2 regions of the Paraburkholderia sp. BGA-UO-ETr-F12 genome follow, and region 2 is predicted to be linked to the other one. Evidence: riboswitches for the same ligand, from Rfam matches in the RefSeq annotation. Region 2 holds a riboswitch; the other holds the start of a gene.
The links. A riboswitch is a leader RNA that binds a small molecule or an ion and turns the genes downstream of it on or off. The one in region 2 is predicted to bind glycine.
Positions count from the first base shown of each region.

Region 1 (14,652 bases), on a different contig from region 2:
ATCGGATTGGTGCTGTCCGTGCTGTTCGGTGTTGCCTGCGGTGTCTACGGCAACCAGTGGCATCGCTGGACGCTCGAGAAGCGTGGCTACGTAGTCATGCAGCAGACGGGCGAGGGGAGGTAACGGTGCCGGTGGCGTCAGCTTTCCCGCCGCGATCTTTTGTGTCCCGAATTTGGGATGTGAGGCGCACAGGTTTACGTTCCCGCAAGCCAAGCCGATAATCCTCCGGTTGTTCCGGCCATGAAACCCGCGGTTTGCGTCACGCGTCGCGAACCTGTTGCTCTGACCCACCGCTACTTGCGTTGAAAACCTCCCGTTTTTTCGACCTGCTGCACATCCCGGGCTTCAAGCCACTGGCCGCCGCGACCCTGATGCTCGGCGTGGCGATGTCGTTCACCGCGCCTTATCTGTCGCTATTCGGCGTTGAACGCGCCGGCATGACGCCGCTCAGGCTCGGCCTCTTCATGACGCTGATCGCCGCCAGCGGGGTGCTCGCCAGCACCTTCGCCGGCCGCTGGAGCGATGCGAGCGGACGGCACCGGCCATTGCTGCTGGCAGCACTGGTGGCGACCACACTGGGCTATCTGTGTTTATGCGTGGTGCGTGACTACCGGCTATTGCTGATAGTCGGCATTGTCTTTATCGGCGCGGGCGGCTCGGCCATGTCGCTGGTGTTTTCGTTCAGCCGCGCGGCGCTGCCGGTATCGAGTGCCGCGGAGCGCGCCTTCGCCAGCGCCACCTTGCGGACCATTCTGTCGGCGGCGTGGGTGTTCGGCCCGTCGGTGGGGGCACTGGTGCTCGCCGGCGCCGGCTTCTATGGGCTCTTCCTGTTCGCGGCAGCGAGTTTCGCGGCCTGCGCGAGCATCGTCTGGCGCATGCGGGAGCCGCAAGGCCATCTGGGCGATCACACGGTGGAAGACACGGCCGCCGAGCCGTCAGCCTCGATTACGGTCCCACCGCTGATCGCGCCCGGTGAAGATGCGCACGAGGACCTGCCGGGTGTTGCTTCGCCGAACGACATTCGCCGGGCCGTAGCCGCGCTGACCTTACTCGGACTCGCCGCGAACGCCACCATGATCGTGCTGCCGCTTTACATCGTGCATGGCTTAAGCGGCACGCATCTGGACGTGTCGGTCATGCTTGGCCTCGGCGCCTTGACGGAGATTCCGATGATGCTCGCGCTCGGCGCGAAGTCGTCAACGCTGCACAAGCCAAACTGGCTGGGCGCCTGCGCGGCGGTGCATGCGGTGTATTTCGTGGCGATGTCGCTGGCGGGCAGCGTCCACGTGCTGATCCCGATGCAGATACTCAACGCCTTCGTCGTCGCGGTGACCTCGTGCCTGGGCATGACCTATGTGCAGGACCTGATGCCGCAGTCGCCCGGCCGCGCGACCGCATTGTTCTTCAACGCGGCGCGGGTCGGTTCGATTCTCTCCGGCGTGCTGTCCGGTTTGCTGGTGGAGGCATTCAGCTATCGCGGCACGTTCCTGTTCTGCGGTTTGCTGGCGCTGTGCGCGTTGGTGCTGTTCGCCGTGCCGGGTGAGCGCTATCCGCAGATGTGGCGTGCGGTGCGGCGTTTTGCGCGCACGCAGCACCGGAAGGTTCAGGCACGGCGGCGTTGAGACTCCAGTCGTACAGCCACCTCTGCGCACGTCCGGTGTCGCCCTCACTGCTCCAATGCTGCGAGGGTGGTCGCGACGCGATCGCGCTTTGGTGCTCCAGTGCTCCGGTCCTTTAGTGTTTTAGCGCTCAATGAAAGTGTAAGAGGATCGTTGGCAAAATCGAAGCCTGCCTCACGACGACGGCGTCTTACCGATCCACGCCCGGAACTTTAGCTTGCGCAAAACCTCTGCAAAGAAGCGTATCGTCGTTTGACGCATGCGGGGCCCGATTCGCTGCAAGGACGGTCCGGGGCTGCTACCGTGTGTCCGTCGGATCACGCAAAACGCAACTACAGCAACTACAGTTAGGAAAGTCGCTTACCGCGCACGGAACGTGCGGTAAGACCCCGGCACGCCGAACCAGATCGGAACGCGCAACGAGACATTTTCCGGAGCGAGATATGCAGCTAGGCATGATTGGATTGGGACGCATGGGCGCGGACATGGTGCGCCGCCTGACGAAGGGCGGTCAGCAATGCATCGCTTACGACGTACAGCCGGCCGCAGTGGACAAGCTGAAGCAGGAAGGCGTGGCAGGTGCCGCGTCGCTTGAAGATCTGGTCGCGCAATTGCAAAAACCGCGCGCGGTGTGGCTGATGGTGCCCGCCGCGGTGGTCGACCAGACGCTCGACAAGCTCGTGCCCTTGCTCGAACCCGGCGACATCGTGATCGACGGCGGCAACTCCTATTACCACGACGACATTCGCCGCGGCGCCGAACTGGCGAAGCGTCAGCTTCACTATGTCGACGTCGGCACCAGCGGCGGCGTCGCGGGACGTGAGCGCGGCTACTGTCTGATGATCGGCGGCGAGGCCGAAGTCGTGAAGCGGCTCGAGCCGATTTTCTCGACCCTCGCGCCGGGTGCGGGCGCCGCGCCCGCCACGCCGGGCCGCGCAGCCGGCGCCAGCACCGCGGATCAGGGCTTCCTGCATTGCGGCCCGCAGGGCGCGGGGCACTTTGTGAAGATGGTTCACAACGGTATCGAATACGGCATGATGGCCGCGTATGCCGAAGGCCTGAACATTCTGCGCCATGCCGACGCCGGCAAACACGCGCGCGAAGCCGATGCCGAAACATCGCCGCTGGGCCGTCCCGAGCTTTACCAATACGACCTGGATCTCGCCGAGGTCGCCGAGGTCTGGCGGCGCGGCAGCGTGATCGGTTCGTGGCTGTTGGACCTGATAGCGGGATCGCTGGCCGGCGACGCCGATCTGCAAAGCTATGCAGGACGCGTATCAGATTCGGGCGAAGGGCGCTGGACCGTCGCGGCGGCAATCGACGAAGGCGTGCCGACACCGGTGCTGAGCGCCGCGCTATTCGCGCGTTTCAGTTCGCGGGGTGACGCGGACTTTGCGAACCGGGTGTTATCGGCGATGCGGCACGACTTCGGCGGCCACGTTGAAAAAGCGGCCACGCCGGTCGACGGGCATAAGAGCTAATTCACGGGAGCCGTTATGGAAACCGCTAACGCCACGTCTCACGATGTCGTGTTCCTGTTCGATTGCGATAACACCTTGCTGGACAACGATCATGTGCTGGCGGATTTGCGCGCGCATATGGTGCGCGAGTTTGGCGAACAGAACAGCGCGCGCTACTGGGAAATTTTCGAAGGCTTGCGCGCGGAGTTGGGCTACGCCGATTACCTTGGGGCGTTGCAGCGCTACCGGCTGGAGCATCCGCGGGACACGCGTCTGCTGCTGATGTCGTCGTTCCTGATCGATTATCCGTTTGCGAACCGGCTGTATCCGGGGGCGCTGGATACGATCAAACATGTTTCCAGATACGGCCCGTCGGTGATTCTGTCCGACGGCGACGTGGTGTTCCAGCCGCGCAAGATTGCCCGCTCGGGCTTATGGGACGAGGTCGAGGGCCGGGTTTTGATCTACATCCATAAGGAGCAGATGCTCGATCAGGTGATGGAATGTTATCCGGCCCGGCAGTACGTGATGGTGGATGACAAGCTAAGGATTCTGACGGCGATGAAGAAGGCCTGGGGCGAGCGGCTGACCACGGTCTTTCCTCGCCAGGGACATTACGCTTTCGATCCCAAAGAGATTTCCAGCAATCCGCCCGCGGACGTGACGATCGAGAGGATTGGGGAACTGGCCGATATCGACATCGATATGCTGCTGCGCGGAGGGACAGCAGGGGGTGCCTAGCTTGTCTCCCGTTAGGGCCGGTCCAGCCGGTGGCGTGCTAGCCAACGCCGAACAGTTTAACCAGCAAGCCGAAAACGCCTACCAGGACGGCAACGCCGGCGCACAACAGCACGATCGACAGAACAAGAATCAGGGGCGTTTTGAAGCGGCTGGTTGTCGACATGGTGACCGTCTAGAGGAGGGGCGAGCAGTAGAGGACGCGGCAGATGCGATCCGCCATAGCGCATTTGGCACGCGAAGCTTAAGCGCCTTCACTTAATGTGCGCTTAAAGTCTAGCGCAAGAGCAGCAGTCCCTGGCACGCCAACGGCCCGGCTGCACAATGGCTTACAGACACGGCGGCCAATTGAGCGCATGATCCTTGCTTGGCGTGCATTTTTGTTAGGTTGGTTCAGAATCAGCCGCGCGCTCAACCGGGTGCCCATCTCCACGTCGCCGGCGATCAAACGGCGCGCGGCGGCCGGGCCCGCCAAGGGGAAATCATGGTATCGGCAATCCTCGGCATCGTGGGTGGCATGGCGTTGATGTTCGGCGCTTCACTGTACCTGCGTGAGCTTCGTCTCCTGCGTCGCCCGGACCGCCGCTGGACAGGAAAAAAACACTGATTCGCCCCACATCCTCGAAAAGGGAGGCTGTATGTCACTACCTTCTCAGCGGCGTTCACCGTCGCCGTTGCGTCAGGCCGATTCGCCAGGCGCCGTACGCGACCGGCGCACCGAACTCGGCCGGGCCGACGAAGCCCGCGCCGAACAACGCGAACGCGACGACGCGCGCAACGATCCCAATGCCAGCAAATGGCGCTACCAGCCACCTCAACGCAAAGAGAAAGAGCAGGCGTAAAGCGTCCGGCTGGATAGCAGCGAACCGGCGCCGGCCGGTGTTCGGGCCGGCAATCGGATCGGCCGCTCCACGCGCGATGCTTCCTGTTCACACATACACCGCGCATACACCGCGCATACACAAAAGCGACGCACATCCGTCGCAAGATCAGACGTTGGACAATCGCGTCGAACCATGACGCGCGCTTCCTGTCACATCCCTGACGATTCCCGGCCACATTCCCAAAAACCGTAAGCAACGGACCTTTGCCGATCCCTCCGCGTTATGTCATGCGCATGACAGATCGGCTGGCGTTGCGGGTTTTCTTCATCGGCCGCGTCACGAACAATCGCTGCAGCACCCGCTAACCTGCCTGACAGTCCTTTTCAAGGAGCGACGCCATGGCCGAAGCAACCTCCCGTCCCACCCCGCCGACCACCCTCGACCCCGACACGTTGCGCAAGATGGACCGCTACTGGCGCGCCTGCAACTACCTCTCGGCCGGCATGATCTACCTGCGCGACAACCCGCTGTTGCGCGAACCACTCAAACCCGAACACATCAAGAACCGCCTGCTGGGCCATTGGGGCTCGGACCCGGGGCAAAGTTTCCTGCTGGTGCATCTGAACCGCCTGATCAGGAAGCTCGATCTGAACGTGATCTATCTCGCGGGGCCCGGTCATGGCGCGCCTGCCACGCTGGCCCACAGCTACCTCGAGGGCCATTACTCGGAAATCTATCCTGACCGCAGCGAGGACGAAGCCGGCATGCGGCGCTTCTTCCGGCAGTTCTCGTTTCCGGGCGGCATCGGTTCGCATTGCACGCCCGAAACACCAGGCTCGATTCACGAAGGCGGCGAGCTTGGCTACAGCCTGTCGCATGGTTACGGCGCCGCGTTCGACAACCCCGACCTGACCGTCGCGGTGATGATCGGCGACGGCGAAGCGGAAACCGGACCGCTCGCCACCTCCTGGCACTCGAACAAGTTTCTCAACCCGATTCGCGACGGCGCGGTGCTGCCGGTTCTGCATCTGAACGGCTACAAGATCGCCAATCCGACGATCCTCGCGCGAATTCCCCGCGAGGAGCTCGAAGCCTTACTGATCGGCTACGGCCACAAACCGTATTTCGTCGAAGGCGACGATCCGGAAACCATGCATCAGCAGATGGCCGCGACGCTCGAGCAATGCGTCGGCGAAATCCGCGCCATCCAGCAGCACGCGCGCGAGTCCAATGACGCGGCGCGGCCACGCTGGCCGATGATCGTGCTGCGCTCGCCGAAAGGCTGGACCGGGCCGAAGGAAGTCGACGGTCATCAGGTGGAAGGCTCGTGGCGCGCGCACCAGGTGCCGGTGCTCGATCCGGTCACGAACAGCAAGAGCCTCAAGCTCGTCGAGAACTGGCTGCGCAGCTACGAGCCGGAGTCGCTATTCGACGAAGCAGGGCGGCTGGTCGAGGAATTGCGCGAGCTCGCTCCCGAAGGCACGCGCCGCATCAGCGCCAATCCGCATGCGAACGGCGGCTCGCTGTGCAAGACGCTTGACCTGCCGGCGTTTCGCGATTACGCGGTGGCGGTGAAAAAGCCCGCTGGTTCGTACACGTCGCCCACCGAGGTGCTCGGCACGTTTCTGCGCGACGTGATGCGCAACAATATGACGAACTTCCGCGTGTTTGGCCCGGACGAAACCGCCAGCAACAAGCTGACCGCCATCTACAAGGCCTCCGAGAAAACCTGGCTGGCCGAAACAATGGCCAGCGACGCCGACGGCGGCGAACTCTCGGTGGACGGCCGCGTGATGGAGATGCTGAGCGAGCACACGCTCGAAGGCTGGTTCGAAGGTTACGTGCTCACCGGCCGGCACGGACTGCTCGCTACCTATGAAGCGTTTGTCCACGTGATCGATTCGATGTTCAACCAGCACGCCAAGTGGCTGGAGAAAGCGAAGCGCGATCTCGGCTGGCGGCAACCGGTGCCGTCGATCAATCTGTTGATCACGTCGCTGGTATGGCGTCAGGATCACAATGGCTTCACGCACCAGGACCCGGGGTTTCTCGACGTCGTGACCAACAAAAGCCCGGACGTGGTGCGTATTTACCTGCCGCCGGACGCGAATTGCCTGTTGAGCGTCGCCGATCACTGCCTGCGCTCACGCGATTACGTCAACGTGATCGTGGCCGACAAGCAGCCGCATTTGCAGTATCTCGACATGGAGGCCGCGGTCACGCACTGCACCAAGGGCATCGGCATCTGGGATTGGGCGTCGACGGATCAGGGCGTCGAACCGGACGTGGTGATGGCCTGCGCCGGCGACATCGCGACCATGGAAGCGCTCGCCGCCGTGCAGATTCTTAAGGAGCACTTTCCCGAGTTGAAGATCCGTTTCGTCAACGTGGTCGATCTGTTCCGCCTGATGCCCGAACATGCGCATCCGCACGGCCTGTCCAGCCGCGATTTCGATTCGCTGTTCACCGCCAGCAAGCCGGTGATTTTCAACTTCCATTCGTACGCGTCGCTGGTGCACAAGCTCACGTACAACCGTACCAACCACGACAATCTGCACGTGCATGGCTATCGCGAGAAAGGCAACATCAACACGCCGCTCGAACTGGCGATCATCAACCAGGTCGACCGTTTCTCGCTGGCGATCGACGTGATCGACCGTGTGCCGGTGTTGCGCGGCGTCGGCGATCATGCGAAGGAATGGCTGCGTGGGCAGATCATCGAACATCTGGCTTATGCGCATGCCGAGGGCATCGATAAGGAAGAGATCCGCAACTGGACATGGAAAGGCTGAGCGAGGCGGCCCATGCATACTCAAGACGCCACCCGGGTTCCGACGATTCTGGTGCTGAACAGCGGTTCATCGTCGCTGAAGTTCGGGCTGTTTACCCACGCCGCGCACGCTGCACACGCGGGCGGCGATGAATCGTTGCTGCTCGCCGGCAGTGCGGAAGGAATTGGCCGTAGTGACGGCAGCTTGCGCATCACGTCGCCCGACGGCCGCGTGCTGGTTCAGCAGGAGCGCGTGCTGGAGTCGCAGACCGACGCGTTGCAGGTGCTCGCGCGCGTCCTTGCGGAGCACAAGCACCCGCGGCCGGCGGCGGTGGGGCATCGGGTGGTGCATGGCGGCCCGCACCTGCGGGCGCATCAGCGCTTGACACCGGAAGTGCGCCAGCGCTTGCAGGATGCCGTGCATTTCGCGCCTTTGCATATTCCGCCAGCGCTCGCCTTGATCGACGAGGCGTCCTCGATCTTCAGCGACGCGCAACATTTTGTCTGTTTCGACACGGCGTTTCATTCGACACTGCCGCCGCGTGCGGCGCAGCTCGCATTGCCGCGCCGCTATCTGGATGCGGGCGTGATTCGCTACGGTTTTCACGGCCTTTCGTACGAATCGCTGGTCACGCGGCTTGGTGCCGATTTGCCAGCGCGAGCGGTGTTCGCGCATCTGGGCAACGGTTCGAGTTTGTGTGCGCTGCAGAACGGCAAGTCCGTCGATACGTCGATGGGGCTGACGCCGACCGGCGGCGTGCCGATGGGCACACGCAGTGGCGATCTCGACCCAGGCGTGCTGCTGTATCTGATGCGCGTGGAACATCTCGATGCCGATGCACTGGAGACGCTGTTGAACCGCCAGAGCGGTCTGGCCGGTTACGCCGATGGCGAAAGCGATATGCAGGCGCTGGAGAAGCGCGCCGCGGCGGGGGATGCGAATGCGTCGCTGGCGCTGGAGGCGTTTGCTACCGCCGTGCGTAAGACGATCGGCGCTTATGCGGCCTTGCTGGGCGGGATCGACTTGCTGGTGTTCACGGGCGGCATCGGCGAGCACAGCGCGGAGATTCGCCGTCGCGTCTGTGATGGGCTCGCTTTCATGGGTCTGGTGGAGGGCGATCCGGCGGGGAAGGTGAGGGCGATTCACACCGAGGAGGAAAAGCAGATTGCACGGCATTGCCGGGCACTGCTGCAGGCTGGTTGATGCTATCCGGCCTTGATTCTGGTTCGATCGGTGACACCCGCGACGCCGAACAGGCGGGATACGTCTTCGAGCGCCGCGGTTTTCTGATGAACGTCCTGGAGTACACCTCGCAAGGTGACTCTGCCGCGCTCGACTTTTACTTTCACCTTATCCCTGGGGACGGCCGCGTCCCAGGAGAGCCGCCTCACGGCTTCCGCCGCGATCTGGTCATCGCTAAAGCGTGGGCTGCCGGTGCTGCGCACGGTGAGGCGGTCACGAGGCATGACGCTCTCCTGTTTGTTTCACTATCGGCGAATAGGCTCGGTGCACATCTCGTCCGAGCCCGGTATTAAGGCAGAAACTCGCGTAGTGCCGCAGTGCGTTCCGCAGTGCGCTCAATGGTGAGCGCACCTTTAATGTCATCGGCCGAACCAAGCCATGATGTTAACCTGGCTTTTCAGGCGCGCATTCTGGTAACGGCATGCCCGCGAGTGCGTGGGCCTATTCAATAACCCCGGCTACCGCCTGCGCCGTGGCTGCCGACAACGTCCAGCCCAGATGCCCGTGGCCGGTGTTGTAGAACACCCCACGCCGTTTGCCGCGGCCCACCTTCGGCAGCATGTTCGGCAACATCGGCCGCAAGCCCGCCCACGGAATCACGCGCGAAGTCGACACCTCGGGAAAATGCCGGCGCGTCCAGTCCACCAGCGGAGCGATCCGGTCCGAGCGGATATCGCGGTTAAAGCCGTTGATCTCCGCCGTGCCCGCCACGCGGAAACGATCGACGCCGAGCCGGCTCGTCACGATCTTCGCGCTGTCGTCGAGCAGGCTCACCCACGGCGCGCGCTGTTGGCTGACTTCATCGTCGAGGCAAACGGTGATCGAATAGCCCTTCACCGGATAGACGTTCACGTGATCGCCCAGCATCGCCGCAAAGTCGCGGCTCTTCACTCCCGCGCACACGACGATCCGCTCAAAGGCAAAACGCTGCGACTCGCCCTCGAGATTGACCGTCAGCGAAAACCGTCCTTCGGCCGGCTGCTCGATCGCTTTGATCTCGGCATCGTAATGAAACTCGACGCCGTGCCGCGCGCAGGCGTCGGCGAGGCCGCGTGTGAATTTATGAATGTCGCCGGTCGAGTCGGAGGGCGTGAAGAACCCGCCGAAAAAATCGCCATGCAGCGTAGGCTCGATCCGCTGCAACTCCGTGGCCGTCACCGGATTGCGATCGAGGCCGCCTTCGCGCAACAACGCATTCACCTTGTTCGCCGCGTCGAATTCCTCGCGGGTCTTGTAGATGTGCAGAATGCCGCGCCGCTCCAGATCGAAGTCGATCCCTTCGCGCTCGGCAATCGAAAACAGATGCTCGCGCGCCGCAATCGCGAGCCGGACGGTCTCGACCGTGTTCGCGCGGTAATGCGGAATCTGCCGCAGAAACTCACCCATCCACGAATACTTGTGCCACGTGGGCATGGGATTGAGCAGCAGCGGGGCGTCGCGCGTGAGCATCCAGCGCAGGCCCTTCAGTACGGTGGCGGCGCTGTTCCAGACTTCCGCATTGCTGGCGGACAACTGCCCGCCATTGGCGAACGAGGTCTCCATCGCAGCATAGCGATGACGCTCGAACACGGTGACGTGGTGGCCGCGCTGCGCGAGGGCGTGAGCAGTCGTGACGCCGGTAATGCCGGCGCCAATAATGGCGATTCGTGACATGACATGATCCAGAGTAGTTGGGCATCACCGGTGTCGATTTCGTGTCGAAACCGGCGTCGATGCCCCATCTGTCCATGTACCTGAGAGTTTCTTCCCGCGAGCAGAGGAGCGCGATCTAGGCGCCATGCCGGGAATCCCCTTCGGTGGGCGCGCACGGCGCCGCTCTCCAGATGTTCCTGCTGCGCGGTCCTTTTGCCTGAGAGTTTCCGGGGCGGTTGCTCCGTCGGCGTCGTCACAAGCCTCTGACGATCTCTCCCGCACTGCATTGCAGAACTGCTCGACAATACCGGGCAAAAAATTTCGCCGCAAGTGTTTCGTGCGATGCAGCGCCCAATCGATCCGCCGAGCACTTGCGCCGGGCAGGCTGAAAAGCCCCATCGGCAGGACGGCGATTGGGGTTGGCGGGGGCGACATCGGCTATGACATCGGCTATATTCGGCGGCATAGTGCCCGCCTTCAATCGCCAGAGGAGCCGCCGTGCCCACTGCTACAACGTTGCTCGCCTTCGCGCTGGTCTCACTCGGCATGGTGCTTACGCCGGGTCCGAACATGATCTACCTGATCTCGCGATCGCTCTGCCAGGGGCGGCGCGCCGGGCTCGTGTCACTCGGCGGCGTCGCGCTCGGCTACGTGTTCTATATGTTTTGTGCCGCATTCGGTATCACGGCGCTGCTGTTGACGGTGCCTTATGCCTACGACGCGCTGCGTTTCGGCGGCGCGCTTTACCTGCTGTATCTGGCCTGGCAGGCGGTCAAGCCGGGCGGGCGCTCACCGTTCCAGGTGCGCGACCTGCCGCACGACAGCCGCCGCAAGCTGTTTACGATGGGCCTCGTCACGAACCTCGCGAATCCGAAGATCGCGGTCATGTACCTGTCGCTGCTGCCGCAGTTCATTTCGCCGGGGCACGGCAGCGTGCTGTCGCAATCGATCGCGCTCGGCTGCGTGCAGATCGTCATTGCGGTCACGGTCAATGCCTTGATTGCCAGCATGGCGGGTTCGATCGCCGGCTTTCTCGCCGGGCGGCCGGTGTGGCTGCTGGTGCAACGCTGGCTGATGGGCACCGTGCTCGCCGGCCTGGCCGTGCGGATCGCGTTCGACGCGCGCCGTTAAATCACGCGCTGAAGACTCGCGTGAGTCTTCAGCGCTGTCCTGCGCGCCGGCTCGTCACAACGCCTTGTACATGATGGTGGTCGAGTCGAGCCGCTCTTCCTGCGTGTCGCGGCAAAACTGCGGGATCACACCGGCCGTTTGATAACCCAGCGCGGCGTAAAGCGGCTCCGCTTTGTCGCCGGTGCGCGTATCGAGCGTCAGCAGGCTGCGCTGCAGTTGCAGCGCACGGCGCTCCAGCTCCGCCATCAGCGCTTTGGCAATGCCCTGGCGGCGAAACGCCGGGTGAACCAGCAGCTTGCGCACTTCGGCGCGATGGCGTTGATTCGGCATCGTGTCGTAATTGAGTTGCACGGTGCCCGCGATCGACTCGCCATGACGCGCGACGAACAAGACCAGCGCGCCCCCGCGCAGCGACGGCAACACCTTGCCGCTCCAGAATGCCTCACTCTCCGCCACGCTGTGCGGCAACACAAAGCCCACGCTCGCGCCGTCATGGACGCAGGCACGCAGCAGCGCGCCGAGTTCGGGCAGATGCCGGACGAGGTCGTCGGCGGAGAAGGTCGTGATGATGGGCGCGCTCATGGTAGCTGGAACTCAGACGATGAAGAGGATGTAGCGGGCCGCGCTGTGCGCGGGCGTGGCGAAAGCACTGGGGCCGAATAACTGATAGCGCAGACAGTCACCGGCTTGCAGGTCGTGACTGCGGCCGTCGACGGTGATCTGCAATTGCCCTTCGAGCAGGATCAGATGATGTTCGAGGCCGGCTCGCGGCGATGCGTCGTAATCGATTCGCGCGCCAGCATCGAGTTCGCATTCCAGCGCCTCGCCGCTCAGCGCCTGAGCCGGTGGCGACACGGAGCGGCGCCGGAAGCCGATGCTCGCGTCGGTCCAGACGGCCTGCGCATTGCGCGGCACCAGCGGCGCGAAGTCTTCTTCGACCATGTGCATGAGGCGCGACATCGGCAAGCCGTAGGCGACGCACAGCTTGCCCAGCACGCTGGCCGTGGGGCTCACGGCGGCGTTTTCGAGGCGGGACAGCGTGGCGCGGCTGACGTTGCTGAGTTTCGCGAGATCGTCGAGGGACCAGTTGCGCTCGGCGCGCAGCGCTCGCAGACGCTGGGCAATGCGGCGGTCGATGGCGTTGTCGTCGGAGAGTGTGTTTTCCATATTCGGGAAATTATCTCCAATGTGGGAATTCGTCAACGAGAAAAAAACACCCGAGGGACGCGAACGCGTTCAGACGGCCGGGGCATCGCAGAGATTCGTACACCCCGCGCGGCCTGGGCGTTTATGATGGTGCCCACCAACTAAAACCCGCCGCCCGGTTGCGCAACGGGGCTGTGCATCGATCACGCACACTGTCCACGAGACCCGGCGGCGCTTGCCGCGACATCCTCTATGAACTCCACTCCCGACGCTGTTTCCCGCCCCTCCATCCGCGCGTTGACCTTGCTTGAAGGGCGCGTGCTCGGCGTGCTGGTCGAAAAGCAGCACACCGTGCCGGACAGCTATCCGCTTTCGCTGAACGCACTGACCTTGGGCTGCAACCAGAAGACCGGCCGATCGCCCGTGATCAACGCGACCGAAGCCGAAGTGCTGACCGCCGTCGATGGCCTGAAGCGCCTGAGCCTCGTAATGGAAGGCAGCAGCAGCCGCGTGCCGCGCTTCGAGCACAACATGAATCGTGTCCTGGGCTTGCCGAGTCAGTCGGCGGCCTTGCTGACCACCTTGCTGCTGCGCGGTCCGCAGACCGCCGCCGAGTTGCGCCTGAACAGCGCGCGCCTGCATGGATTCGCCGATATTTCGTCGGTCGAGGCGTTTCTCGACGAACTGGCGGCCAACGATCCGCCGCGCGTGGTGAAACTGGCCCGCACACCGGGCGAACGCGAAAACCGCTGGATGCATCTGCTATGCGGCGAAGTCAGCGCGAGTGAGCTCGCGCAACCGGGCGGGGAAGACGAGGTGGTGCCGCTGTCGGCGTTCGAGGCGGTAAAAGCCGAGCAGAAACGGCTTGCCGACGAGTTGAGCCGGCTTCAGGCGGTGGTGCGGCGCATGGCCGCTGAACTGGGCATCGAAATCGATGAAGCGTCCGGCGCGGAAGACTGAAGTCCGCTTGGCTGCTCGTGTGCTGCTCGCGCGCTGCGCGTGAGCGCGCGAGCAGCCGGAAACTAGAACTTGTAGTTCACCGAAGCGAGCGTATTGAGCTCGGATCTTTTTTCGGTAATCGGGCTATTGGCCGCGTCGTGTTCCAGCCGCCCGAAAGTCGCGGAAACCGAGCCATTCCAGTGTTTGGAAAAGTCGTACGTCACCATGGCGTTCATGTGGATGTCCCGTACGCCGGCGCTGGTGCTATACGTAGGCAATCCCGAGGCCGCGCTCTGCTGTCCGGATACGCCGAAGAAAGTCCGGGTATAAGTCCCGTTCGCCCACGTAAAGCCCGGGCCCACGGAAAACAGCCAGCCGCCAACCGGCGCGGACGCCACGAAATCCGTGCTGACCGTAGTCCCCTGGTGATGGCCGGCAATATCCTGGTACAACGCCACCGAGCCGGTAAACGCCCACCACGTGTAGTCGGCGAAAAGCTTCAGTTTTGGGCCGCCATGCACGTCGCCCAGTCCATGCAGACGCGGGTCGTCGGACTCCTTGCGAGTCTGGAAGTCGAAACTGAACGCCGCGCCCACGTGATAGGCCGGACCGCGCAGCACGTTGACACCGAGCACGTCAGGACCCTGCGAGAAAATCCGGTCGTCGTAGGAGATATCCAGCGAGGGAAACGGGAAGAAGCTTAGCTGTCGCGAGCCCGGGTATTTGGGGGTGATCACGAGACCTGGCCCCACACCGATTTTCCATTTGCTGTCGGCGGCCGCGCTAGTGCCCGCGTCAGGCGTCGCATTCGGACTTGCATCGTCCGCGTAGGCCGCGCGCGCGGCGCACAGGCCGAGAGCCGCGGCGAGCAGCAGCGACCGGCGTGCGGTTTGACCGAATCTGGGTGTGCTGCGTCGCGACGCGCGCGTGGCCTTGGCCGGCGCGGTCATACGCGCTCCTTGCCGAGTGCCGCGAGTTGTCTGAGGCGCCGCGCCAGCGCCTTCGAGACCACCGGTTGCTTGCCGCTGTCGTCGCCGCCGTGGGCCACTTCACTCTCGCGCAGAAACAGCGCGGTTTCACGCGCGACGATTTCGCGCTCGTTGTCCGACGTAATCATGTGATACGAATCGTCCAGCCAGATTGTTCGTAA
Region 1 is NZ_JCAQOZ010000046.1:149,594-164,245, reverse strand. It holds gene AC57B6_RS20000 (DUF2628 domain-containing protein) at 1-123, shown strand, start outside; gene AC57B6_RS19995 (sugar efflux transporter) at 303-1,622, shown strand; gene gnd (phosphogluconate dehydrogenase (NAD(+)-dependent, decarboxylating)) at 1,925-3,100, shown strand; gene AC57B6_RS19985 (HAD family hydrolase) at 3,116-3,820, shown strand; gene AC57B6_RS19980 (hypothetical protein) at 3,858-3,983, opposite strand; gene AC57B6_RS19975 (hypothetical protein) at 4,456-4,659, shown strand; gene AC57B6_RS19970 (phosphoketolase family protein) at 5,040-7,433, shown strand; gene AC57B6_RS19965 (acetate/propionate family kinase) at 7,446-8,615, shown strand; gene AC57B6_RS19960 (BON domain-containing protein) at 8,618-8,878, opposite strand; gene AC57B6_RS19955 (D-amino acid dehydrogenase) at 9,096-10,307, opposite strand; glycine riboswitch at 10,482-10,575, opposite strand; gene AC57B6_RS19950 (LysE family translocator) at 10,785-11,417, shown strand; gene AC57B6_RS19945 (GNAT family N-acetyltransferase) at 11,472-11,999, opposite strand; gene AC57B6_RS19940 (helix-turn-helix domain-containing protein) at 12,012-12,584, opposite strand; gene AC57B6_RS19935 (YceH family protein) at 12,816-13,523, shown strand; gene AC57B6_RS19930 (MipA/OmpV family protein) at 13,586-14,452, opposite strand; gene AC57B6_RS19925 (alpha/beta hydrolase) at 14,449-14,652, opposite strand, start outside.
Region 1: another riboswitch for glycine. It lies ahead of AC57B6_RS19955 (D-amino acid dehydrogenase); the one in region 2 lies ahead of gcvT (glycine cleavage system aminomethyltransferase GcvT).

Region 2 (14,652 bases):
GTTGCCGCGATACAGGATCGCGTAGTCGCGAAAATTCGCACGCCGCTCGAACTTGTGCGCGGACAGGCGAAACACCACAGATTCGGCCTCGTGCTCTTCGTCGTTGCAAGCCGTGACGGTGATCGTGTCGCCCATGCCGTGTTCGGACCACAGCTTCTTTTCGAACAGCTTCGGATTGTTCGCGATCACGTTGTTCGCGGCGGTGAGAATACGTACCGTCGAGCGGTAGTTCTGCTCGAGCTTGATCAGATGCAGCTTCGGAAAATCCTTGCTGAGCTGACCGAGATTTTCGAGCGTCGCGCCGCGCCAGCCGTAAATCGCCTGATCGTCGTCGCCGACCGCCGTGAACGCCGCGCGCCTGCCGGCCAGCAGTTTCACCAGTTCGTACTGACACGCATTGGTGTCCTGATACTCGTCGATCAATAGATAGCGCAGCTTGTTCTGCCAGCGGTCGCGCACCTGCTCGTTCTTTTCGAAGAGTTCGGCGGGCAGACGGATCAGGTCGTCGAAGTCGACCGCCTGATACGCATGCAGCGTCGCCACGTAATTGCGGTAGACGATCGCGGCCTGGTGTTCATCTTCATTCGCGGCAATCGCGATCGCCTGCTCCGGCATGATCATGCCGTTCTTCCACAGCGAAATGATCGACTGGATCTTGCGGATGAAGCCCTTGTCCGTCGAGCCGACCTGCTCCTGAATCATGCCGAAGCAATCGTCCGAATCCATGATCGAGAACTGCGGCTTCAAACCGACGTGTTCCGCTTCCTGCCGCAGAATCTGCACGCCGAGCGAGTGGAAGGTACAGACCGTCAACTGGTTGACGGGCACTTTGCGGCCTTCCTTGCCGGGCGTGGTGAGCGTCTTGCCCTCGAGCAGCTTGCCCACGCGCTCGCGCATTTCCAACGCGGCCTTGTTCGTGAACGTGACGGCGGCGATATGGCGCGGCTCGAAGCCCTTGGCCTCGATCAGGTGCGCGATTTTCTGCGTGATCACGCGCGTCTTGCCGCTGCCGGCGCCGGCGAGCACGAGACACGGACCGTCAAGATAACGGACCGCTTCATTTTGAGCGGGGTTCAGGCCTGCGGACATCGTCTGTGGATGGGTAATGCGGTTGAGGGCGCTTAGGTGCGGAATCGCGAGACCGAAGGCCCGGGGGCATGCTGCGCGGGGCCGGCGGCTGGAACGGCGCCGCTTGTGCCGCGGGGTTCCGGCTCGCCGCGCCTGCGCGCGAGAGCAGCGATGTTAACACGGATAAATGACGCGGATGAACGTGACAGACTGGAAATGGACGAGCAAAACCAGCGCGCTGCGTCCGACGGCCGGGTGGCGGCGGGATGGCGACCCCAACGCCATGCCGAGGCCTGGCTTGAACAGCCTGATGACAGATATCCCTGACAGGGGCCTGCGGCAACGCTGACAGTCCGTCTTCGAGACATGCCACAATTACAGTGTTGCGCGCCGTCGCCGCGGTGGCAAAACGGCGCGCCGTTTCTGCAGGAAGACACGCATGTCCGCATCGCTGAAGATTGGATTGATGGGTTACGGTTTTGCTGGCGCGACCTTTCATGCGCCGGTAATCGAGCACTGCGGGCGGGCGAGCGTCGCGGCCATCGCGACGAGCCACCCCGAGCGAGCACAGGCCGATTACCCGCACGCAAAGGTGGTGGCCGATCTCGACGCCCTGCTGGCGCTCGACGAAATCGACTGTATCGTCATCGCGACGCCCAATGACACGCATTTCGACCTGGCGCGCCGCACGCTGGAAGCGGGCAAGCACGTGGTGGTCGACAAGCCGGTCACGCTAAGCGCGGCGGATGCCCATACGCTCGCCAACATCGCACTCGCCCGCAGCAAGCGCTTCGTGCCCTTTCATAACCGCCGCTGGGACGGTGATTTTCTGACCGTCCGTGATCTGCTGGCCAGCAGGGAATTAGGGCGCATCACGCAATACGAATCGCATTTCGACCGCTTCCGCCCGGAAGTCAAGCAGCGTTGGCGCGAGGAAGCGTCGCGCGGCGGCGGCTTGCTGTTCGATCTCGGCCCGCACCTGATCGATCAGGCATTGGCATTGTTCGGCGCGCCGCAGACCGTGTTCGCGACGGTTCGCACGCACCGCGACCAGGCCAGCGCGCCCGACTATGTGCATATTCAACTTGGATACGGTGAGTTCGAGGTGGTACTGCATGCCAGCGCGTTGACCGCTCTGGCTGCGCCGAGGTTCACGATTCACGGCACGCAGGGAAGCTACGTGAAGTACGGTCTCGACACGCAGGAAGATCAGTTGAAAGCAGGCCTGCGGCCTGGCGACGAGGGATTCGGTGCCGGCAATGCGGCGGGCGTACTGCGCGTGCTCGAAGGCGGTCAGGAAGTGGAGCGGGAGGTGCCTACGCGCAATGGGGATTACGTCGGTTTCTATATTGCTTTGGCGGATGCCATCCAGAATGGCGTGAAATTTCCAGTCAGCGCTCAGGACGCAGTCGACGTGATGACGATCATCGAGCTTGCTGCCCGGAGTTCGGAAGAGGGAGTCCGGCTGCCGTTCGAGCGTATTCGCTGAGTTTTTTGCGTACGTTACAGGGCACTTACAAGGCACTTGCCTGCCTTTCGGATTGTCCGGCGGTGGCACGCGAACACCGCCGCCGTCCGGCGCAACACACCTGTCAATCCCGAAAGGAACATAACGTTACAAATAACCCTTTCTTCGCGGTCAGCGTAAATCGCCGGCAATCCGTTGCTACCCCAGTAGCACCAACACAAAACGACAACGACTTCTGGAGAGTCCATGCCCCGTATCGCCCGCGCAGTAGCAGCATGCGCATTGCTCAGCTCTCTCGCCGCCTGCGTGGTGGCGCCCCAGCAACCCGCGCCGGCGCCGCGCCCCAACCCGCAGCAGATCGCGGATGAGCGCCTCCATCAAGTCAATGGCCGCATCGACAACCTGAGCCGTCGCATTGACGCTCACGTCAACCAAGGCTATTACCCGCCCCCGCAAGGCGGCGCATTGCACCACCGTCTCGACGTGATCCGCCAGGAAGCGCACGATATGGCGGCGCAACACGGCGGTGGTCTGTCCAGCGACGAGCAGCGCGTGCTGAACCAGGAACTGGACAACGCGGCACACGCCATCGGCGAATAATCGCGCCGGTTCAGGCACTGAAGCAAAGAAGCGCGGGCATTGCGTCCCGCGCTTTTTTTTGACCTCGACGAACCCGCAGGGCCGTCCCCCGTGCCCGTTGCGGGCCTTTATTTGACAAGCCCCCGGCCCTCGCGTACATTCGCCGCACGCGTCGGGAGAGCGTGCTGGCCGCAGAAATTCGCAGGCCGCGCCGCCGAAGGGGCACACCCACAAACTCTCAGGCAAAAGGACCGGCCGCGTCGAAAAACCCGCGTCAATGCAGCATCGAGACATCGGTTTTTCGCACTCTGGAGAGCGGCAGTAGCCGTCTGCATCGTTTATAGCGGTGCGGATTCCGGCAAGCTGCCCACCGAAGGGGCGCGCGTTTCACCGTAGCGATCACGGCTTCACATCGCACGGCAGCGCAATCTCTCAGGTATCGAGGACAGAGGGGTCATGCAACGCAAACCGCTCGCAGCCGGCAGGCCGCGAGGCGTAGCGCCGCATGGCCTTTTTGTTTCGCGAGACGCCCGAGGCCCCATGACCGAACTTAAACACACCCCGCTCAACGCCACCCATCGTGCGCTCAACGCCCGCATGGTCGATTTCGGCGGCTGGGACATGCCCGTCAATTACGGCTCGCAGATCGACGAACACCGCGCCGTGCGTACCGACGCCGGCATGTTCGACGTCTCGCACATGTGCGTCGTCGATTTCACCGGTGAGCGCGTACGCGCCTTCTTCGAATACGCGCTGGCCAATAACGTCGCCAAGCTGCAAACGCCGGGCCGCGCGCTCTACTCCTGTCTGCTCAACCCGAATGGTGGCGTGATCGACGATCTGATCGTCTATTACTTCAGCGAGACGCACTTCCGGCTGGTCGTCAACGCCGGCACCGCCGAAAAAGACGTCGCCTGGTTCAACAAGCTCAACGCCGAAGGCGGCTACGGTCTGACCATTACACCGCGCCGCGATCTGGCGATCGTCGCCGTGCAGGGCCCGAATGCGCGCCACAAGGTCTGGCAAGTCGCGCCGTCCAGCCGCACCGCGACCGAACTCCTCAAGCCGTTTAACGCTGCGATCGTCGACAACACGCCGTTTGGCGAATTGATGATCGCCCGCACCGGCTACACCGGCGAAGACGGCTTTGAAATCGTCCTGCCCGCCACGTCCGTCTGCGAGTTTTGGGACGCCTTGGCGCGTCAGGGCGTGCGCCCCGCCGGCCTCGGCGCGCGCGACACGCTGCGCCTCGAAGCCGGTATGAATCTGTACGGCCAGGATATGGACGACAACGTCTCGCCGCTCGACGCCGGCCTCGCCTGGACCGTCGATCTGAGCTCGCCGCGCGACTTCGTCGGCCGGAGCAAGCTGGAAGCCGACGGCTCGCAAGCCGCGTTCGTCGGACTGATCCTGCTGAAGGAAAACGGCAAGGCGGCAGGCGTGCTGCGTGCTCATCAGAACGTCGTCACGCCGCATGGCGAGGGCGAAATCACCAGCGGTACGTTTTCCCCCACGATGCAGGAATCGATCGCCTTTGCGCGCGTGCCGAAGGGCGTGCAGCCGGGCGACACCGTTCACGTTCAGATTCGTGACAAAAACGTCCCTGCAAGCGTGGTAAAACTGCCGTTCGTGCGCAACGGCAAGGTGCTCGCGGTTTAAGCAGCCGGCGCGTGCGTCACCACTTTGAAACACCACCAAATCACACCGCATAGGAGCATCCGATGAGCATCCCGGCCGATCTGAAATACACCGAATCGCACGAGTGGGTCCGCACCGAAGCGGACGGCACGCTGACGGTCGGCATTACCGACCACGCGCAGGAAGCGCTCGGCGACATCGTCTTCTTCGAAGTCCAGGAACTGGGCAAGACCGTTGACGCCGGCGACACCGTCGCCGTGATCGAGTCAGTGAAAGCCGCCTCCGATATTTACGCACCGGTCGCGGGCGAAATCATCGAAGCGAACCCGGCGGTTGCCGATACGCCGGATGGCGTCAACAGCGCGCCGTACGAAAACTGGCTCTTCAAGATCAAGCCGGCTGCGGGCGCATCGCTGGACCGCCTGATCGACGCGGATGCTTACTCGAAGTCGATCGGCGCCTGATTCACCGTACGTTGCACCTTTACGTTTAAACCCGACAGGCGCGGCGCGTCCGATTCAACCGTCGAACGGACGCCCGCACCGGCAGGAACACCTCATGAAGCTCGAACACCCGGATCGTCTGATGAACCGCACTCCTCTCTCGCTCGCCGCGCTCGAAGTGCATGACGCCTTCGCAGAACGGCACATCGGCCCGGATTCGGCCGACCAGCAGGCCATGCTCGAAGCCCTCGGCTTCGCGTCGCGCGCCGCGCTGATCGACGCCGTGATTCCGAAGACGATCCGCCGGGCCGAAACGCTACCGCTCGGCCCCTTCGTGCAACCGAAGAGCGAAGCGGAAGCGCTCGCCGCGCTGCGCGAGCTGGCAGACAAGAACCAGGTGTTCCGCTCATACATCGGGCAAGGCTATTACAACGCGCACACGCCGGCGGTGATCCTGCGTAACGTGCTCGAAAACCCGGCGTGGTACACCGCGTATACGCCGTACCAGCCGGAAATCTCGCAGGGTCGTCTGGAAGCGCTGCTGAACTTCCAGCAGATGATCGTCGACCTGACGGGTCTGGCGATTTCGAACGCGTCGCTGCTCGATGAAGCGACCGCCGCGGCCGAAGCGATGACGCTGCTGCAACGCGTCGGCAAGCCGAAGTCGAACGTGTTTTATGTCGCCGACGATGTGCTGCCGCAAACCATCGAAGTGGTGAAAACACGCGCCACGCCGGTCGGCATCGAAGTGAAAGTGGGCCCGGCCGCGGACGCCGCGAACGCGAATGCGTTCGGCGTGCTGCTGCAATATCCAGGCGTCAACGGCGACGTGTGCGACTACCGCGCACTCGCTGACGCGATCCACGCAGCGGGCGGCCACGTGGTGGTCGCCGCCGATCTGCTCGCGCTGACCGTTCTGACGCCGCCGGGTGAGTGGGGCGCGGACGTAGCCGTCGGCAACACACAGCGTTTCGGCGTGCCGGTCGGTTTCGGCGGCCCGCACGCGGCTTACCTCGCCGTACGCGACGAATTCAAGCGCCAGATGCCGGGCCGTCTCGTCGGCGTGACGGTCGACGCGCAAGGCAATCCGGCATTGCGTCTCGCGCTGCAAACGCGTGAACAACATATCCGCCGCGAAAAAGCGACCTCGAACGTGTGCACCGCGCAAGCGTTGCTCGCGATCATGGCCAGCATGTACGCGGTTTATCACGGCCCGCACGGTCTGAAAACGATCGCACTGCGGGTGAACCGCATCGCCGCATTGCTCGCCGAAGGCGCGAAGCAGCTCGGCTACACGCTGGTCAACGAAACCTTCTTCGACACGCTGACGTTCGAAAGCGGCGCGCGCACCCAGGCGCTGCACGACGCCGCCAAAGCCCGGCGCATCAACCTGCGCCGCGTGAGCGACACGCAAGTCGGCCTGTCGGTCGACGAAACCACGACGCGCCACGATCTGGCCGACCTGCTTGCCGCGTTCGCGGAAGCCGCGGGCGCGCAAGACGTGCCGCAAGTCGATGCGCTCGACGCCGCCATCGCCGCGTCGAACACCGCGTCGGTGCCGGCCGCGCTGGAGCGCACCAGCGCGTACCTCACGCACCACGTGTTCAACCGTCATCATTCTGAAACGGAAATGCTGCGCTATCTGCGCAGCCTGTCGGACAAGGATCTCGCGCTCGACCGCTCGATGATTCCACTCGGCTCATGCACGATGAAGCTGAACGCCACCTCGGAAATGCTGCCAGTCACGTGGCCCGAATTCGGCCAGATCCATCCGTTCGCACCGGCTGAACAAACCGTCGGCTACCGCGAAATGATCGACCAGCTCGAAGAAATGCTGGTTGCGGCAACAGGTTACGCGGCAGTGTCGCTGCAACCGAACGCCGGCTCGCAAGGCGAGTACGCGGGCCTGCTGATCATCCACGCTTACCACGCATCGCGCGGCGAAGCGCATCGCAACGTCTGTCTGATTCCTGCTTCGGCGCACGGCACGAATCCGGCGTCGGCGCAAATGGCGGGCATGCAGGTGGTCGTGGTGGCTTGCGACGCGCAAGGCAACGTCGATATCGAAGACCTGAAGAAGAAAGCCGACCAACACGCCGACAAGCTCGCGGCGATCATGATCACGTATCCGTCCACGCACGGCGTGTTCGAGGCGAACGTTCGCGAAATCTGCGAGATCGTGCATGCGCACGGCGGCCAGGTCTACGTGGATGGCGCGAATATGAACGCGATGGTCGGCCTGTGCGCGCCGGGCCAGTTCGGCGGCGACGTCTCGCACCTGAATCTGCACAAGACCTTCTGTATTCCGCACGGCGGCGGCGGCCCGGGCGTCGGCCCGGTCGCGGTCGGCGCGCATCTCGCGCAATTCCTGCCCAATCAGATTGCAACGGGCTACGAGCGCGCGCCGAACGGTATCGGCGCGGTGTCGGGCGCACCGTACGGTTCCGCATCGATCCTGCCGATTTCGTGGATGTACATCGCGATGATGGGCGCGAAGAACCTCACCGCAGCCACCGAAACCGCAATCCTGAACGCGAACTACGTCGCGAAAAAACTCGCGCCGCATTATCCGGTGCTGTATTCGGGCCCGGGCGGACTGGTCGCGCACGAGTGCATTCTCGATCTGCGTCCGATCAAGGAAACCAGCGGCATCACCGTCGACGACGTCGCCAAGCGTCTCGCCGACTACGGCTTCCACGCACCGACCATGAGCTTCCCGGTGCCGGGCACGCTGATGGTCGAGCCGACCGAATCGGAATCGAAAGAGGAACTCGACCGCTTCATCGAAGCGATGATCGCGATCCGCGATGAAATTCGCGCCGTCGAGGAAGGCCGCTCGGACCGTGAAGACAATCCGCTCAAGCACGCGCCGCACACGGCAGCGGTGGTGATTGCCAACGAATGGAAGCATGCGTATGCGCGCGAAACCGCCGCGTACCCGCTGCCTACACTGATCGCGAAGAAGTACTGGCCGCCGGTCGGCCGGGCGGACAACGTGTATGGCGACCGCAATCTGTTCTGCTCCTGCGTGCCGATCGCCGACTACGAGTAAGCGTGTCCGCCAACCGCGCATCGCCCTGAAGGTTGTAAGCAGGCGTTGCGCGGTTCTGTCGCTTGGGTCCGCAAACGGCTAACATCTCACACCGAATCAGCCTAACGAGGAGTTTCGCATGGCGCGAAAGGTGCGATTGATGCAAAGCCGGACCGAAGCAACGCGAGCCCAGACATGGCAACAGGCTTGCACCTTGCTGCTGGCGAGCGCGGCGGTGCTGCTGCCGCTGCGGCAGGCGCAGGCCGCGATGAATTTTTGTGCAGCCCCCGCGTTGCAAACCAGTGAGCGCACGAACGCCGATCCGGGCGTCAAGGCGCTGGTGAGCAATGTGCAGGCACATCTGAACGACCCGCCGCATGCGGTGGCGAAACTGCATACCGAAGGCACGCTGCCACACGAAGGCATCTACGATCAAAGCGTCGAGGCGGAGAAGGATCTGGATCTGCTGCGCGACGCCGCGCTCGCCTGGCGCGCGACCAGTGACGACCGTTATCTGAAACTGGTCGACCGCTTGCTGTATGCGTGGGTCACGACTTATCAACCCAGTTTCAATCCGATCGACGAAACCCATTTTGAAGGCCTGATCCTCGCCTACGACATGACCGCGAGCGCGTTGCCGGTGAAAACGCGCAATGCATCAATGGCGTTCCTGACGAAGCTTGCGAACGGCTACATCGCGCAAATCGACGCTCAGCCGCGGCCGCTCAAGGGCACGTTCCGCAACAACTGGCAAAGCCACCGGGTCAAACTGATCGCGATGGCCGCGTTCACGCTGGACAACCGCAAGATGATCAACGCGGCGCAGCGCCTGTTCGACGAGCACATCGGCGACAACATCGCACCGGACGGCTCGACCGTGGACTTCACCGAGCGCGACGCACTGCACTACGTCACGTACGACCTGCAGCCGCTCGTGACCGCGGCACTTGCCGCGCGCCGCCACAACCGCAACTGGTTGCCGGAGAAGGGCGCAAATGGCGCGTCGCTGGCTGCCGCGCTGAACTGGCTCACGCCGTATGCGGACGGCAGCAAGACGCATGAAGAATTCGTGCATTCGAGCGTTCCGTTCGATGCCAAACGTCGCGAAGCCGGATTGCCCGGCTATTCGGGCCAATGGGATCCGAAAAACGCGACGGAGTTGTATCACCTGGCGGCGCGTCTGGACGGACGCTATACGCCGATCGCGCTGCAGCTCGCACCGACGCCGCCCGCGTGGCTCGCCGTGTGCTTACCGCTGCCGGCGCGCTAACCTTACTTTTATCAGCAGGAGCAGTAAATGGCAGTCAGCGTGTTTGATCTCTTCAAAATCGGCATTGGTCCGTCCAGTTCGCATACGGTCGGGCCGATGCGCGCGGCGCTGATGTTCGCGCAAGGGCTCGAACGCGACGGGCTGCTGGCGGCGACTGCCTCGGTGAAGGTGGACCTGTACGGATCGCTCGGCGCGACGGGCAAGGGGCACGGCACCGATCGCGGCGTGATGCTCGGCCTGATGGGCGACGCTCCCGACACAGTCGATCCCGACACCATCGCGCAACGGCTCGAAGCGGTGAAGACATCGCGCAAGCTCGCCTTGCTCGGCACGCACGACGTGCCGTTCGTGCAAAAAGATCACATTTCGTTTTATCGCCAGGCGCTGGCCGAGCATCCGAACGGCCTGAAACTGCGCGCGCTCGACGCGCAGGGCGAGACGCTGCGCGAATCGACATATTTGTCGGTGGGCGGTGGTTTTGTGGTGACGGCAGGCGCGCCGAACACGAAGGTGCTGAGCGCCGTCGAGCAGTTGCCGCATTCGTTTCGCAGCGGCAGCGAACTGCTCGCGTTATGCAAATCGACCGGCAAGAGCATCGCGCAATTGATGTGGGACAACGAGCGTGTCTGGCATACGGAAGAAGAGACGCGCGCGGGCCTGCTGAAGATCTGGGGTGTGATGCAGTCGTGCGTGTCGCGTGGTTGCGGCATCAACAATCCCGATGCGGACGGCAATTTGCCCGGTCCGTTCCAGGTCAAGCGCCGGGCGCCGCAGTTGTATCGCGCGTTGGCGGGTCATCCTGAGCTGGCGCTGCGCGATCCGCTGTCGATGGTCGACTGGATCAATCTCTACGCCATCGCCGTGAATGAAGAAAACGCCGCGGGCGGCCGCGTGGTGACGGCGCCGACCAACGGCGCGGCCGGCATCATTCCGGCGGTGCTGCATTACTACACGCGCTTCATGCCGGGTTCGAACGAGCAGGGCGTGATCGACTTCCTGATGACGGCGGCCGCAATCGGCATTCTGTACAAGCTGAACGCGTCGATTTCCGGCGCGGAAGTAGGCTGCCAGGGCGAGGTGGGCGTGGCCTGCTCGATGGCCGCCGGTGGGCTCGCAGCAGTGATGGGCGGGACGCCGGAGCAAGTCGAGAATGCGGCCGAAATCGGCATGGAGCATAACCTCGGGCTGACGTGCGATCCGGTCGGCGGCATGGTGCAGATTCCGTGTATCGAGCGCAATGCGATGGGCTCGGTGAAAGCCGTGAATGCCGCACGCATGGCACTGCGCGGTGACGGCACGCATTATGTGTCGCTCGACTCCGTAATCAAGACGATGATGCAGACGGGCGCCGATATGAAGACGAAGTACAAGGAAACGTCGCGCGGTGGGTTGGCGGTGAATATTGTCGAGTGCTGACGCAGCGGGGCATGCGGTTGCGCTGCGCCGTGACATCGGACACGCGCTCGGCGTAAGCTGTCGGTGCGCCCATCGGCGTTGATAGACAACCCGATGCGGTAAGCACTCGCCTGCACCGATCTCACCCATCGTCACGCCTGGAGGCTTCATCGCAATGCCGCTTGCTTCTGAATCTTCTTCCACTATCCAAACCACCGGCGCGCGTCTCGTCGTCGACGCCTTGCTGACGCATGGCGTCGAGCGTGTTTTTTGTGTTCCCGGCGAGAGCTTTCTCGCGGTGCTCGATTCGCTGCACGACGAAACAGATCGCATCCAGACCATCGTCTGCCGGCATGAAGCGGCGGCCGCGAACATGGCCGAAGCAGTCGGCAAATTGACCGGACGCCCCGGCGTCGCGATCGTCACGCGCGGACCGGGCGCAACGCATGCCTCGATCGGCGTGCACACCGCGTTTCAGGACTCCACGCCGATGATCCTGCTGATCGGCCAATGCGCGCGCGAACATCTCGACCGCGAGGCTTTTCAGGAAATCGACTATCGGCGCATGTTTGGGCAGATAGCCAAATGGGTCGCGCAAATCGACGATCCGAAGCGGATTCCCGAATATCTGAGCCACGCGTTTCACACCGCGACGTCGGGGCGCCCGGGGCCAGTCGTGTTGTCGTTGCCGGAAGACGTGTTGAGCGACGCATGCGAAGCAGTGGCTGGCGCGCCCAGTTACAAGCGTGTGGCAGCCTCGCCGTCCGCGGCTCAGATGGACGAGTTGCGTCGCTTGCTGGAAGGCGCGCAACGCCCGATGGTCGTTGCCGGCGGCAGCGGTTGGACGCCTGACGCATGTGCCGACCTGCGGCGCTTCGTCGAGAATTGGCAATTGCCGATTGGCCTCGCGTTCCGCTTCCAGGACACGCTCGACAACGAGCATCCGAACTATGCGGGCGATGTCGGCCTCGGTATCAATCCGGCGCTTGCTCAACGTATCCGCGACGCGGACCTGCTGCTCACGCTCGGCCCGCGTTTGGGCGAAGCAACCACGAACGGCTACACGCTACTCGACATCCCGAAAACGAAGCAGACGCTGGTGCATGTGCATCAAGGCGCCGAGGAATTGGGCCGGGTCTATGCCGCCGACTTGCCGATCGTCTCCGGCATGCCGGAACTGGCGGCATTGCTTGCCGCGCTCGAACCCTCCACCGGGAAACTCGCATGGAGCGGCGCCGCGGATGAGGCGCATCGCGCGTATCTCGACTGGCGCAAACCACGCCCAATTCCCGGCGACGTGCAAATGGGTGAAGTGATCCAGCAGTTGCGCGCGCATCTGCCGGAAGACGCGATCCTCACCAACGGCGCAGGAAACTACGCAACTTGGTTGCATCGGCATTTTTCATATCGGCATTTCCGCTCGCAGCTTGCACCAACCAGCGGCGCGATGGGTTACGGCGTGCCGGCGGCGATCGCGGCGAAATCGCTTTATCCACAACGCGCGGTAGTCGCATTAGCCGGTGACGGTTGTTTCATGATGGCGGCGCAAGAACTTGCGACGGCGATGCAATACGATCTGCACGTGATTTTTATCGTGGTGAACAACAACCACTTCGGCACGATCCGGATGCATCAGGAACGGCATTATCCGAACCGCGTACACGGCACCGGTCTCACGAATCCTGACTTTGCGGCATTTGCAAAATCGTTCGGCGCGCATGGCGAGACAGTGGAACGGACCGAAGATTTTCTGCCGGCACTCCAGCGCTCGATGGAAGCAAACCGCGCGGCGGTGATCGAGATTCGCATGCCGCAAGAGGCGAGTACACCAGGTGCGACGTTGGAACAGATTCGCGAGCAGGGCAGGAAACTGCGCGCATCGGATTCGTAGGCTCGCATGCCGATCGCCCAAAGGAGTGCGCGCCGATGCCATTGCGGCAACAGCGCGTTTTCCATCGTTTTGTGCGGCACGGCCACTGCCGCACAGGTCGCCTCGTCATTCTTCACACAGGCGACGTCTCCTCTCTAACGCGTCTCCTCAGCGTCGGCTTCCTCGCGCAACGCGACCCCGAAACTCTGCAGCACCGGCGCGTTTTCACACGCCACATAGGTCGCGTCCTGGTCGCCCGTATTGCCATGCTGATGCCACGCCCACACGGGCACATACAGCGCGTCGCCGGCCTGCCACTCGACGCGGTGCGAGCCGATGCGCGACCAGCCACGGCCCGCAGTGACGTAAATCAGCGTTTCGTAATTGTGCCGATGCAAGCGCGACGTCTGTCCCGGCTTGAGTCCGCCAATGGTCATGCTCAACACGCGCGACGGCAAGTCCACCAGCGCAACGGGATGCTGACGTTCCGCTGAAAACGCCGCGTCGTTGCCGCCCAGCACGTTGCGATGCACGACCTTGTCCGGCACCTGCGCTTCGAGCACCGCCGGCACGCGTGGAAAATCGACTGAACTGAAGCGGTCCCGCTCGCTCATTGCGCGCCTCCGGCCATCAGACGGTCGAACAGGCGTAGACGCGCATTGAGCGCGGCCTCGCCCGCGCTGACCATCGTGACCACCGACGCCGGATCGTCGGCGACCATCCGCGCCATGATGTCGCGCATGGTGTCGGCATGGCCGTCATCACACTCGATATGAAGCGTAAAAAACCCGAGTCGCTCACGCGGCACGCCGGCCTGCACGAACCCCTCGACGATATCGGCGTAGAACACCGGAACGATCGCTTCCGCCCCCAGGCACAGCGCGCCCAGCCCGTTCGCCGGATCGGTCTGGCGGCACAGCATGTACATGGTGTCGATCAGATTTTGCGTCTCCGGGTAAACGGGTTCGTCCGCCGGATTCACGCCGAGATCGGCGAGCATTTCACGGTACAGCTTCGAGTGCGGCGTGGGACTGTCTTCCGCGAGGCCGATTTCCTCCAGCAGGTTGCCGGCGAGCCGCAAGCAGTCGTCGCCCGAGCGCAGGTTCGCCATCAGCGCCGAGAGGAAGCGGGTGAAGTGCTCGCCGTACTTCGCATGTTGAGTGAGCAGCCGGTTGAGTCGCGGCCGACCGATTGTTCCGGCACGGCACGCGGCAAGGAAAGGATGCACCGAAATTCTCGCCTTCAATTCTTCCTGCGTGTCGCCGATTACGTCCGTCGAAAAAACCGCTTCTTCAATAGCAAACATAGTTTCCTCATTAGAATAATTAATCCGCGTTGCCGCCGCAGGAAAAACATTTTTATTCAGTGGCTGGCCAACACAGAGTTCAATCGACATCGAACTCAATCACCATAGCAGGCCCGTCTGGATTGGCTCTGAATGGATGCGGGTCAATTGATAATTGGCAATCAGCCTATTAGGACGCACGGTTTAATCAGGAATATTCCGGAATCAGCAAGTGAGAAATAGGAACGTAAAAAGATGCCGCGCGAAGCCCAATAAAAAAGCCCCGCGGGCAGAACCCGCGGGGCTTTTTTTAACTGGCGCGGCGCGCCCGGAATTTCACTTCACATTCCAGGCAACACCCGCTGGATCGGGACGCGTGGGACCGCTTACTTGCCGCCCACGCTTTGCAGCGTCGTCCACTTGCCGTCGACAACCTTGTACAGCGTGATGCCGCCGTTCTTCAGGTCGCCCTTGCTGTCGTACGCGAGGTTCGCGGCCGTCACGGCCGGCATCGACGTCTTCGCGAGCACCGGCAGATACTTCGCCGGATCGGTCGAGTTAGCCTTCTTCATTGCGTCGAACATCGCCATTGCGCCGTCGTAGGC
Region 2 is NZ_JCAQOZ010000032.1:120,007-134,658, forward strand. It holds gene AC57B6_RS15670 (UvrD-helicase domain-containing protein) at 1-1,089, opposite strand, end outside; gene AC57B6_RS15675 (oxidoreductase) at 1,508-2,557, shown strand; gene AC57B6_RS15680 (hypothetical protein) at 2,783-3,136, shown strand; glycine riboswitch at 3,279-3,380, shown strand; glycine riboswitch at 3,414-3,574, shown strand; gene gcvT (glycine cleavage system aminomethyltransferase GcvT) at 3,656-4,774, shown strand; gene gcvH (glycine cleavage system protein GcvH) at 4,837-5,217, shown strand; gene gcvP (aminomethyl-transferring glycine dehydrogenase) at 5,312-8,248, shown strand; gene AC57B6_RS15700 (alginate lyase family protein) at 8,367-9,497, shown strand; gene AC57B6_RS15705 (L-serine ammonia-lyase) at 9,525-10,913, shown strand; gene AC57B6_RS15710 (thiamine pyrophosphate-binding protein) at 11,068-12,783, shown strand; gene AC57B6_RS15715 (cupin domain-containing protein) at 12,918-13,376, opposite strand; gene AC57B6_RS15720 (iron-containing redox enzyme family protein) at 13,373-14,068, opposite strand; gene AC57B6_RS15725 (branched-chain amino acid ABC transporter substrate-binding protein) at 14,434-14,652, opposite strand, start outside.